Planctomyces sp. SH-PL62: one gene and its partner. The protein of the gene in region 1 interacts with the protein of each later gene in a pairwise test. Links are inferred from orthologs where the notes say so. Each region holds a gene or a part of one and is shown in the gene's direction. Other genes may lie near its edges.

Region 1 (6,038 bases):
CCCCGAGAGCCTCATGCCCGACTTGCAGCTCTCGGTGCAGGAGGCGGCCGACGTCGCCGCCTGGCTCCAGTCAGTCCCCGGCGGCTGGCCCGCCAAGGTCGAAGCCCCGCCGGCCGACGCACCCCCGGTGCGCGACGCCGTCGACGAACTGGTCCGGCTGTACGTCAAGAAAGGGGGCTACCTCAAGGACGGCAAGGCCGTCGGCGTACCGCTCGGCGAGGTCGAGTCGTTCGTCGCCGGGCTGCCGGCCGACGACAAGCTGCTGTTCCTCGGCGAGAAGACCATCGGCCGCCTGGGCTGCTTCGGCTGCCACGACGTCCCCGGCTTCGAGGACGCCAAGCCGATCGGCGTCGCCCTCAGCGACTGGGGCTCCAAGAGCCTCGCCCAGCTCGATTTCGGCCACGTCGACGACTTCCTCCAGGACCATCGCGCCGACGCCTTGGGCCGTCGCGACGGCGTGGACCCCTTCTACCAGGACCAGATCGCCGAGCGCTCCCGCGTCGGCTTCCTGTTCCAGAAGCTCCACCGGCCCCGGAGCTACGACCACCTGAAGCGGGACCCGCTCTACAAGGCGTGGGATGATCGCCTGCGGATGCCCCAGTTCGCCTGGGCCGACGACCCCGAGGCCGTCGAGGAGGTGATGACGTTCGTCCTCGGCCTCACCGGCGAGCGCGTCCACCCGAGGTACGTCGCGCGGACGCACTACGACGAGGCCCAGATCGCCCGCGCCGAGGGGGTCAAGATCCTCGACCGCTATCAGTGCGCCGGCTGCCACGTCATGGAGATGCCGAGGTACCGGATCGCCGCCGGTACGGCCGTCGCCGACGCCCTCCCCGCCTTCCGCACCAACCTGCGGGCCTCCTACAACGCCCGAGCCTCCGACTTCTCGCCCGACCTGCTCGTCGCCACCACTCACGACCCGGCGCTGAAGCTCGACGACGAGTCCATCGAGGCCTCGCTGGCGGTCGGCCCGGACGACGGCTCGGCCGTGGAGGTCGAGGCCATGCCGGTGGACGAGCTGGACGACGAGATCAGCGTGCAGGTCTGGAAGCCGGTCGTCATACGGGGCTACACCTTCAACGTCGGCGACATCCTGACGTTCGACCGGACCCGGATCCAGGTCGAGCCGGCCCGCGGCGGCGGCTTCGCCTGGCTCTACGCGGCCTATCAGGCCGAGGAGACCGGCAAGCCGTTCGACTCCTTCTGGAACCGTCTTCCCCCCCCTCTGATCCGCGAGGGGCTCAAGGTCCAGACCTCCTGGACGTCGCTCTACCTGAAGGACCCCTATGCGATCCGGCCCGCCGCCCAGCTGCGGATGCCCCGCTACCACTACCGGAGCGTCGGCCGCGAGACCGAGCAGCTGGCGAACTACTTCGCCGCGGTCGACGGGGTGGAATTCCCCTACCAGACGATCCTGCACCAGCTCCAGGGCTACGTCGTCGAGCGCGAGAAGGTCCACCCGAACTACCTGGACGCGGGCTACGCGATGATGGCCGCGAAGGGCTCGCCCTGCATCCAGTGCCACGCCGTCGGCCCGTACAAGCCGGACGAGAGCGCCGTCGACGTCGTCCACGGCCCGGAGCTCCGGCAGGTCGCCAACCGCTTCCGCCCCGAGTACCTGAGGCACTGGATCGCCAACCCGCGGCGGCTGGTCCCCTACACCGGGATGCCCCAGAACCTCGCGCCCACGGGGCCCGCGCAGATGCCCCCGCCGCCGACGTTTGAAAATCAGCCGCTGGAGATGATCCGGGCGATGCGGGACGCCCTCCTCAACTACGCGAACGTCGTCGAGCGTCGGCTCGTCGAGACGGCCCCGGCCGACCCCCCGGCCCCCGAGCCGGCCGCCGCCGCCCCTCCTCTCCCCAAGGCGGACGCGCCGGCCGCGGAACCCGAGGAGGCTTCCCCCTGATCGTCGGGGGCCCTTCGATCCGATAAAATGGCTGGGAAGGGAGGCCCAGCCGATGACCATGGACGACCCGACGCGCGAGGTCCAGACGCTCCGCGCCGAAATCGAGCGACACAACCGGCTCTATTACCTGGAAGCCGCGCCCGAGATCAGCGACCGGGATTACGACCGCTTGATGGAGCGGCTGATCGCGATCGAATCCGCGCATCCCGAACTGGTCTCGGAGGATAGCCCGACCCAGCGCGTCGGCGGGGCGCCCCTGTCCCAGTTCGCGACGGTCGTCCACGCCGCGCCGATGCTCTCGATCGACAACACCTACAGCTTCGACGAGGTCCGCGAGTGGGACGCGCGGGTCCGTCGCGGGCTGAACGCCGACGAGGTCGTCCGCTACCTCGTCGAGCTGAAGGTCGACGGGGTGGCCGTCTCGGTCCGCTATGAGCACGGGCGGTTCGTCCTGGGGGCGACCCGAGGCGACGGCGAGCGCGGGGACGACGTTTCCGCCAACCTTCGCACCGTCCGCGAAATCCCCCTGACCCTCAAGGGCGAGGCCCCCGAGATCCTGGAGGTCCGGGGCGAGGTCTACATGACCAACGCCGAGCTGGCCCGCCTCAACGAGATCCGCAAGGCGGCCGGCGACAAGCCGTTCGAGAATCCCCGGAACTCGACCGCCGGTTCGCTCAAGCTGCTGGATTCCCGCCTCTGCGCCCAGCGTCGGCTGCGGTTCATCGGCCACGGCCTGGGGGAATCCCGAGGGTTCGTGGAGACCTCGTTCTACGACGTGTTCAAGCGTCTGGAGGCCCTGGGCTTCCCCGTCAGCCCGCACATCGCCAGGTACGACTCGATCGACGAGGTGATCGAGCACGCCCGAGTCTGGGAGAGCCGTCGCAACACGCTGGATTTCCAGACCGACGGCCTCGTCGTCAAGGTCGACGACCTCGGCCAGCGCAATCGGCTAGGCGCGCGGAGCAAGTCGCCCCGCTGGGCGATCGCCTTCAAGTACGAGGCCGAGCAGGCGATCACGAAGGTCACCAAGATCACCGTGCAGGTCGGCAAGACCGGCAAGCTCACCCCCGTCGCCGAGCTGGAGCCCGTCCGCCTCGCCGGCACGACCGTCAAGCGGGCCACCCTCCACAACGCCGACGAGATCCGCCGCAAGGACGTGCGCGAGGGGGATACGGTCGTCGTCCAGAAGGCGGGCGAGATCATCCCCCAGGTCGTCCGCGTCGAGGTCGAGGCCCGTACCGGCGAGGAGGTCGAATACGTCTTCCCCGACCACTGCCCGAGCTGCGAGGCCCCGGTCGTCCGCGATCCCGGCGAGGTCGACTACCGTTGCTCGAACAAGCCCTCCGCCTGCTCGAAGCAGATCGAACGACGGCTCCGCCAGTACGCCCACCGCGACTCGCTCGACATCGAAGGGCTCGGCGACAAGCTCGTCGACCAGCTCGTGACCCAGAACCTGGTGCGGAGCCTCCCCGACCTCTACCGGCTCGACGCGGCCACCCTCGCCGAGCTCGAACGCATGGGGGAGAAATCGGCCGAGAACCTGACCGCCGCCGTCGAGCAGAGCAAGCGCAAGACCCTCGACCGCCTCATCAACGGCCTGGCGATCCGACACGTCGGCGTGCGGACCTCGGAAGTCCTCGCGACCCGATTCCGCACCCTGGACGACCTTCGAAACGCCAGCCTCGCCGACCTGGAAGCCGTCCCCGAGGTCGGCGCCGTCGTCGCCGCCAGCGTCCACGAGTTCTTCCAGGACCCCGACCACCAGCGCCTGCTCGACGAGCTGACGGCGCTCGGCGTCGACCCCCAGCCCTACACGCCGGTCGCGGCGACCTCGAACGACCTCCCGTTCCTGGGCAAGTCGTTCGTCCTGACCGGCACCCTGCCGAAGCGATCGCGCGCGGAGGCCGAGACCCTCATCAAGAGCCTGGGAGGCAAGGTGACGGGCTCCGTCTCCAAGTCCACCGGCTTCGTCCTCGCCGGCGCCGACCCCGGGAGCAAGATCGACAAGGCCCGCACCCTCGGCGTCCCCATCCTCGACGAGGACGAGTTCGAACGCCTCGCGGGCGTCGCCTGAATCGGGCGGGCGCAGGGAGCGGCCCAGAGCCCGTCACACCAGGTCGACGGGCCGGACTTCCCACGCTTTCTCCCATCGGAATTCGCGATCCGGCCGCTTGAAAGTCCGACAGTCCTGGTGCTCGTCCCCCCCTCATCAGGCCCTGCGGGCCACCTTCCCCCGCCAGGGGGGAAAAACGTTACGGCTCGGACTCGGATCGCCGACGGCCTCCTCTACGGTCTTCCCCCCTCGCGGGGGAAGACAGACGCCGAAGGCGTCAGATGAGGGGGAGGCCAGCACGAGAGCCGCCGGGATCCGCGATCCGGCCGCTTGAAACGCCGACGGCTGTGTTGCGTGTCTTCCGGCCCTTCGGGCCACCTTCCCGAGCCAGGGGCGAAGGGCATCGTTCGGTCTCGCCGACGGCCCGATTGGGCAGGCGCTCAGCCTTTCTTCTTCGGCGTCACCAGGCCCATGGCTCGCATGAGCATTTGCAGGTCTTCCCAGGCGTCCTTCTTGGCGGCGGGGGTGCGGAGGAGGTAGGCGGGGTGGTAGGTCGCGACGGCGGGGATGCCGAAGACCCGGTGCCAGCGGCCCCGGAGGCGGCCCATGCTGAGCGCGGTGTTCAGCAGCGTACCGGCGGCGACCCGGCCCAGCAGGCAGAGGTATTCGGGCCGGACGATCTCGATCTGGCGTTCCAGGTACGGGAAGCAGTTCGACGATTCCTGGGGCGTGGGGTCGCGGTTCTCGGGCGGGCGGCACTTGAGGATGTTGGCGATGTAGACGTCCTCCCGTCGCAGGCCCATCCCCTTGGTGATCATGTCCGTGAGGAGCTGCCCGGCCTTGCCGACGAACGGGACGCCGAGACGGTCCTCGTCGGCTCCCGGGGCCTCGCCGATGAACATCAGGCGCGCGGTGGGGCTGCCGTCGGCGAACACGGTCTGGGTCCGGGAGGCCGCCAGGCTCGGGCACCGGACGCACCCCGCGACCTCCGCCGCTAGCACCGCGAGCGCCTCGGCGCGATCCGCCGGCTCGACGTAGGGCGACTTGAATTCGACCGCCCCGAACAGCGATCCCACCGCCGCGATCGGCTGCTGCGGAACCGAGGCGGGCGAGGGCTTCGGCCTGGTCGTCGGCGTCGCCTTCGGTTTCGACGAGGGCTCGGGTCGGGCTTCGACCGGGGGCGGCGTCGGGGCGGCCGGGGCCGGCGCCTCGACCTTGACCTCGACCACCGGCCGGGGGGCGGCGACGGCGGCTTCCGCGACCACCGGGCGCGGGACGGGCGCGCGCTCCGGGGATCTGGGCATCGTCTCGACCCCGGCGCGCGACAGCGACTCCAGCCGCTGGCGGACCTCGCGGATCAGGCGGAGTCGCTCGGCGTCATAGTCGGAATCCGTCCCCGCGTCCGCGTCCACCTCGATCAACGCCGCCTCCCTCGTCCCTGAATCCTCGCCCGGATGGTACTCCGGGGCCGCCGATCGATCAAGTCACGGCTGGGGGACGCGGCGGGCGGGGGCGGGGCGAGGGTTGAAGGATCGGGCGACCCACGACCGCCATCGCGGGACGTCGTACTCGAAGTCCTGGCCGGTGAGCCGGTTGAGGGCCGCGAGGACCTCGACGTTCCGCGAGGTGAACGTCATCAGCGCGGGCTGCGGGCCCCGGTCCGCCCCGACCGTGCCGCTGTACCCCAGGCCGTTCCCCGCGCTGATCGGCGCGCCGCCGTTGAACGGGTCGAGCCCGATGGTGTTCGGGACGACGTAAGCCCCGTACGCCACCGCGCCCGGCCCGACGACCGGCCCCGTCATGTACGCGGCCGAACTGCCGTTGTAGGCGATCAGCGGGTTGTAGCCGGTGTTGGGATAGGTTGGGCCGGCCGGGGGGACCAGGACCATCCGTTCCTCCGACGTGATCAGCACGTCCAGCAGTTTCGGGACGGCCGCATAGACGTCGAGCCTCCCCAGCGCCCAGGCGGCGCGATTGATCACCCGGACGTCGGACGACCGGAGCGCCCGGGCCAGCCGCTTGGGGACGATCGGCTCCTCACGGGGCTTGAGGCGTTCGAGCACCACGTCCCGCACG
Region 2 (4,932 bases), 470 kb from region 1 along the record:
GACGGCTTGTAAGAATGACAAACGATTGCAAGATTCAGTATTCTTACACATGTCAGGAATGCGATTAGGAGACTTGCGTCGGTCGCAAGGGTCGGGATGGATTTCGGGCCGTCGCGGGTCGGGGCGGCGGCGCGGGTCGCGACGGCGGGCGGCTCTCCGGGCCCCGCCGCGGATCAGGCGTGCTGGCGATCGCGGTTGGGAAACGGTATGCTCGATTTTTCGATCGGCGAACGGCCCCCGGAGTCTCGGCGGGCCGTTTTCGCTAAAGGACACGAGACGAATCGAGAGGTCGAGGCGCGCCCCGCTTCGCGCCGGAGAGTCATCCCCATGCCCGCGTACCATCCTCAGCGGATCGAGCCCAAGTGGCAGGCCTACTGGGAGCAGCACCAGACGTTCGCGACCCCCGACCTCGATCGCGAGCGGCCCAAGCTCTACATCCTGGACATGTTCCCCTACCCCAGCGGCGCGGGGCTGCACGTCGGCCATCCCGAGGGCTACACCGCCACCGACATCGTCTGCCGCTTCAAGCGGATGCGGGGGTTCAACGTCCTGCACCCGATGGGCTGGGACGCCTTCGGCCTGCCGGCCGAGCAGTACGCCGTCCAGACCAACACCCACCCCCGGATCACCACCCAGGCCAACGTCGACAACTTTCGCCGCCAGATCAAGTCGCTGGGCTTCTCCTACGACTGGTCCCGCGAGATCGACACCACGGCGCCCGACTACTACAAGTGGACGCAGTGGATCTTCCTCAAGATCCACGACACCTGGTACGACCCCCACTTCGAATGGACCGACGCCCAGGGCCGCCCCCGCAAGGGCAAGGGCCGCCCCATCGCCGACCTCCCCATCCCCGAAGGGGCCGACCCGGTCGCGTATCGCGACTCGAAGCGCCTCGCCTATCGCGCCGAGGTCCCCGTCAACTGGTGCTCGGCGCTGGGCACGGTGCTGGCGAACGAGGAGGTCATCGACGGCAAGAGCGAGCGTGGGGGCCATCCCGTGACCCGCATGCCGCTCACCCAGTGGATGCTCCGGATCACCGCCTACGGCGACCGCCTCGTCGACGACCTCGACATCGTCGACTGGCCGAAGCCGGTCAAGGACATGCAGCGCAAGTGGGTCGGCCGGAGCGAGGGCGCCGAGGTCGACTTCCCGATCGTGCTCGGCGACGGGCCGAAAGCCCGCCCCGCCGGCCCCTTCCCCGAATCGCCCGCCGACGACGTGATCCGGGTCTACACGACGCGCCCGGACACCCTCTTCGGCGCGACCTACATGGTCCTCGCCCCCGAGCACCCGCTCGTCGACCGCCTGACCAAGCCCGACCGCCGCGAGGCCGTCGCGAAGTACCGCGAGCAGGCCACCCGCAAGAGCGACCTGGACCGGACCGACCTGGCCAAGACCAAGACCGGCGTCTTCACCGGCGGTCATGCGGTGAACCCCGTGGCCGGGACGACGATCCCGATCTGGATCGCCGACTACGTGCTCATGGGCTACGGCACCGGCGCGATCATGGCCGTCCCGGGCCACGACGAGCGCGACTTCGAGTTCGCGCAGACCTTCGGCCTTCCCATCACGGCCGTCGTCGAACCCCCGGCGGCCTGGCTCGCCGCCCACGCCGGGCCGACGCTCCAGGAAGCGTCCGCCGACCCGGCCGCGCTCCGGGACGCCTACAAGGCCGACCCGGGCGCGTTCCTCGACGTCTTTCACGACGAAGGGGTCGCGATCCAGTCGCGGAACGAGTCGTTCGCGCTCGACGGCCTCCCCACGGCCGAGGCCAAGCCGGCGATCACCGCCTGGCTCGCCGAGAACGGGCTCGGGAAAAAAGCCGTCAACTACAAGCTCCGCGACTGGCTCTTCTCACGCCAGCGCTACTGGGGAGAGCCCTTCCCGGTCGTGCTCGATTCGTCCGATCGGGTGGTCCCCGTGGGCGAGGACGAACTGCCGGTCCTCCTCCCCGACCTCGACGACTTCAAGCCGACCGGCAAGCCCGAGCCGCCGCTGAGCAAGGCCGTGGACTGGGTCCGCTATTCGGACCAGTACCGTCGCGAGACCAACACGATGCCCCAGTGGGCCGGATCCTGCTGGTACTACCTCCGCTACATCGACCCCAAGAACACCGAACGCGCCTGGGACCCCGAGAAGGAGAAGTACTGGCTCCCGGTCGACCTCTACGTCGGCGGGGCCGAGCACGCGGTGCTCCACCTCCTCTACAGCCGGTTCTGGCACAAGCTGCTCTACGACCGCGGGCTCGTCAGCACGGCGGAGCCGTTCCAGCGGCTGATCAACCAGGGGATGATCCTGGGCGAGACCGAGTATCACGCCTATCGCGACGCCTCCGGCGCCTGGGTCTCGTCCCAGCAGGTCGCGCACACGGACGACGGCGTCTTCCGCAAGGGGGACGCCTCCAGCCCCCTGGAGTTCGTGAAGCTCGACGACGACCAGGTGGTCAAGAAGGGGGAGGGGTTCGTCCTCAAGGACGCGCCCGACGTCCGGGTCGACGCCCGCGCCCACAAGATGTCCAAGAGCCGGGGGAACGTGATCAACCCGGACGTCGTCGTCTCCGAATACGGCGCGGACAGCCTGCGGCTCTACGAAATGTTCATGGGTCCGCTCGAAGCGGTGAAGCCCTGGAGCATGAAGGGGGTCGAGGGGGTCTATCGGTTCCTGGGCCGGGCCTGGCGGATGATCGTCGACGCCGAGGCCGAGGAGGTCCGCGCCGACGCCCGCGTGAAGGACGTCGAGCCGACGCCCGAGCAGGCCAAGCTGATCGCCCGGACCGTGGCCGCCGTGGGGGACGACTACGAGGCGTTGCGGTTCAACACGGCCGTCAGCCGGCTGATGGAGTTCGTCAACGCCTTCACCGGCGCGGAGGTCCGGCCGAAGTCGGCCATGGAGACCTTCACCCTGCTGCTCGCGCCGATGGCCCCCCACGCCGCCGAGGAGCTTTGGGAAATCCTCGGCCATGACCGGACGCTCGCCTACGAACCCTGGCCGACCTTCGATCCCGCCTTGCTCAAGGAAGACGAGATCGAGATCCCCGTCCAGATCCTGGGCAAGCTGCGCAGCAAGATCCTGGTCCCGGCCGAGGCCGACGCCCAGGCCATCGAGGCGGTCGCGCGGGCCGACGAGAAGATCGCGGCCCTGCTGGCCGGCAAGACCGTCCGCAAGGTCGTCGTCGTGCCGGGCAAGCTGATCAACTTCGTGGCGAATTAGGGCCTGCTCCGACCCCCAGGCGAAGGGCGAAGCATGAGCAGGCTGGATGCGACGTTCTGCGGGACGGAGAGCGTCTCGCCCAGCCGCTCGTAATCCTGGGGGGGCTCACCGCAGGCCGGACGCCGAGGCGAGTATCCCGATCACCCCGCCGGCGACGACCAGCCAGGCCGAGTTGATCGGGGTCCGCAGCAGCACGGCCCCGCTCAAGAAGGCCAGGGCGATCGTCGTCGGGTCCACCAGGGCGGCCTCGCCAAGCCGCCAGGTGACGACGGCCATCAACGCCAGCGAGGCGGCGTTCACCCCGTCGAGGAACGCCCCGGCCGCCGGCGATCGGCGGATGCGGGGCACCAGCGGGCCGCTGATCGCCACGAACAGGAAAGCGGGCAGGAAGATCCCCAGCGTCGCCAGTCCCGCACCCGGCAGGCCGCCCAGGAGAAAGCCGACGAAGGTGGCGGTCGTGAAGACCGGACCCGGCGTGAACTGGCCCACGGCGACGGCGTCGAGCAACTGAGCCTCGGTCAGCCAGCCCCACCGGTCGACGAGGTCGGCGCGCAGGAAGGCCAGCAGGACATAGCCGCTGCCGAAGAGGACCGAGCCGACCTTGAGAAAGAACAGGAACAGCGGCAGCAGGCCGAACGGTGCCGTCGCCCCCGCCGCCGCGCCGAGCTGGACCAGGGCGAGTGGGGCGACGGCCATCCCCCCGGAATCAGCCACCCCCCTCCCCACCGAGGCGGATCGTCGGAGCGCGACGACGAGGAGGCCCGCACCGAGGAGGACGACCAGTTCATCCACGCCCAGGGCGTTGATGGTCACGCACAGGGCGGCGACGACCATCAGCGTCCTCGACTTCAGGGCGTTCCGCCCGAGCCGCCAGAGGGCCTGCACGACCACGGCGATGATCACCGGCTTGACGCCGTAGAGCAGGCCGGCGGCCTCGGGCCGGTGGCCGAACCGGACGTAGGCCCAGGCGAGGCCCAGGACGATCAGGGCCGCCGGGGCGATGAAGCAGGCCCCGGCCACCAGTAGCCCGGCCCAGCGCGCCCGGTGCCAGCCGACGTGGATGGCCATCTCGGTCGAGTTGGGCCCGGGGATCAGGTTCGTCGCCCCCAACAGGTCGAGGAACTCGGCCGGAGAGAGCCAGCCCCTGCGGCGGACGACCTCGTGCTCCATCAGGGCGATGTGGGCCGCCGGGCCGCCGAAGGAGGTCGCCCCCAGGCGGAGGAACACCAGGGCGATCTCGCCGAGCGAGGCCGCCTCCCCCGCAAGCTCCGGGGCCCTCCCGGCGTCCTGGCTCGCCCGCCCCTGTTCCATGAGCATCCCCCACGACCCGCCCACCTGACGATGAGGCCCAGCCTGACCGCAGGGGGCCTCGCCTAGTAGGATAGCGGCGTGGTGATGCGGGGCAAGGGACGCCCTGTCGGCGAGGGCGGTCCACCGCATCCAGGCGGACCAACCGAGCATTCGTCCGGCTGCCGCGGCGCTGGGTCGTGAAGCGAACCTTCGGCCCGAAGCGCAATCGCCGATCCCGATGCATCCTCCATCCAGGGGATGTCGCGCGGCGAGCCGGACGAGGGCAGTCCGATCCGACCGGAACGAGGGACGGGGGCGCGGCGAAATCCGCCGAACGAAGCCAATCCGGGAGGCCGAAATCTGGGCTTAAACGGTTTTTATTCTTAGGTTTACGTCGATCGGGTACGTTGCGCGGTCGGCGCGAACGAA

Evidence for each region.
Region 2: the proteins of ligA (region 1) and leuS interact in binary tests that used the Escherichia coli proteins (3 or more experiments, as listed by UniProt). The link is inferred for Planctomyces sp. SH-PL62 from one-to-one orthologs.

What each region holds. Positions count from the first base shown.
Region 1 is NZ_CP011273.1:1,973,288-1,979,325, reverse strand. The notes cover bases 1,473-4,472. They hold ligA (NAD-dependent DNA ligase LigA), read left to right. Parts: upstream 1,473-1,961; coding sequence 1,962-3,983; downstream 3,984-4,472. Other genes in these bases: VT85_RS07565 (uracil-DNA glycosylase), read right to left, coding at 4,403-4,472; VT85_RS07575 (c-type cytochrome), read left to right, coding at 1,473-1,909. Also shown: more of VT85_RS07575, read left to right, coding at 1-1,472; more of VT85_RS07565, read right to left, coding at 4,473-5,374; VT85_RS07560 (HEAT repeat domain-containing protein), read right to left, coding at 5,447-6,038. UniProt on the Escherichia coli protein: DNA ligase that catalyzes the formation of phosphodiester linkages between 5'-phosphoryl and 3'-hydroxyl groups in double-stranded DNA using NAD as a coenzyme and as the energy source for the reaction.
Region 2 is NZ_CP011273.1:1,498,941-1,503,872, reverse strand. What follows is about bases 1-3,413. They hold leuS (leucine--tRNA ligase), read left to right. Parts: upstream 1-327; coding sequence 328-3,213; downstream 3,214-3,413. Other genes in these bases: chrA (chromate efflux transporter), read right to left, coding at 3,319-3,413. In the rest of the region: more of chrA, read right to left, coding at 3,414-4,524.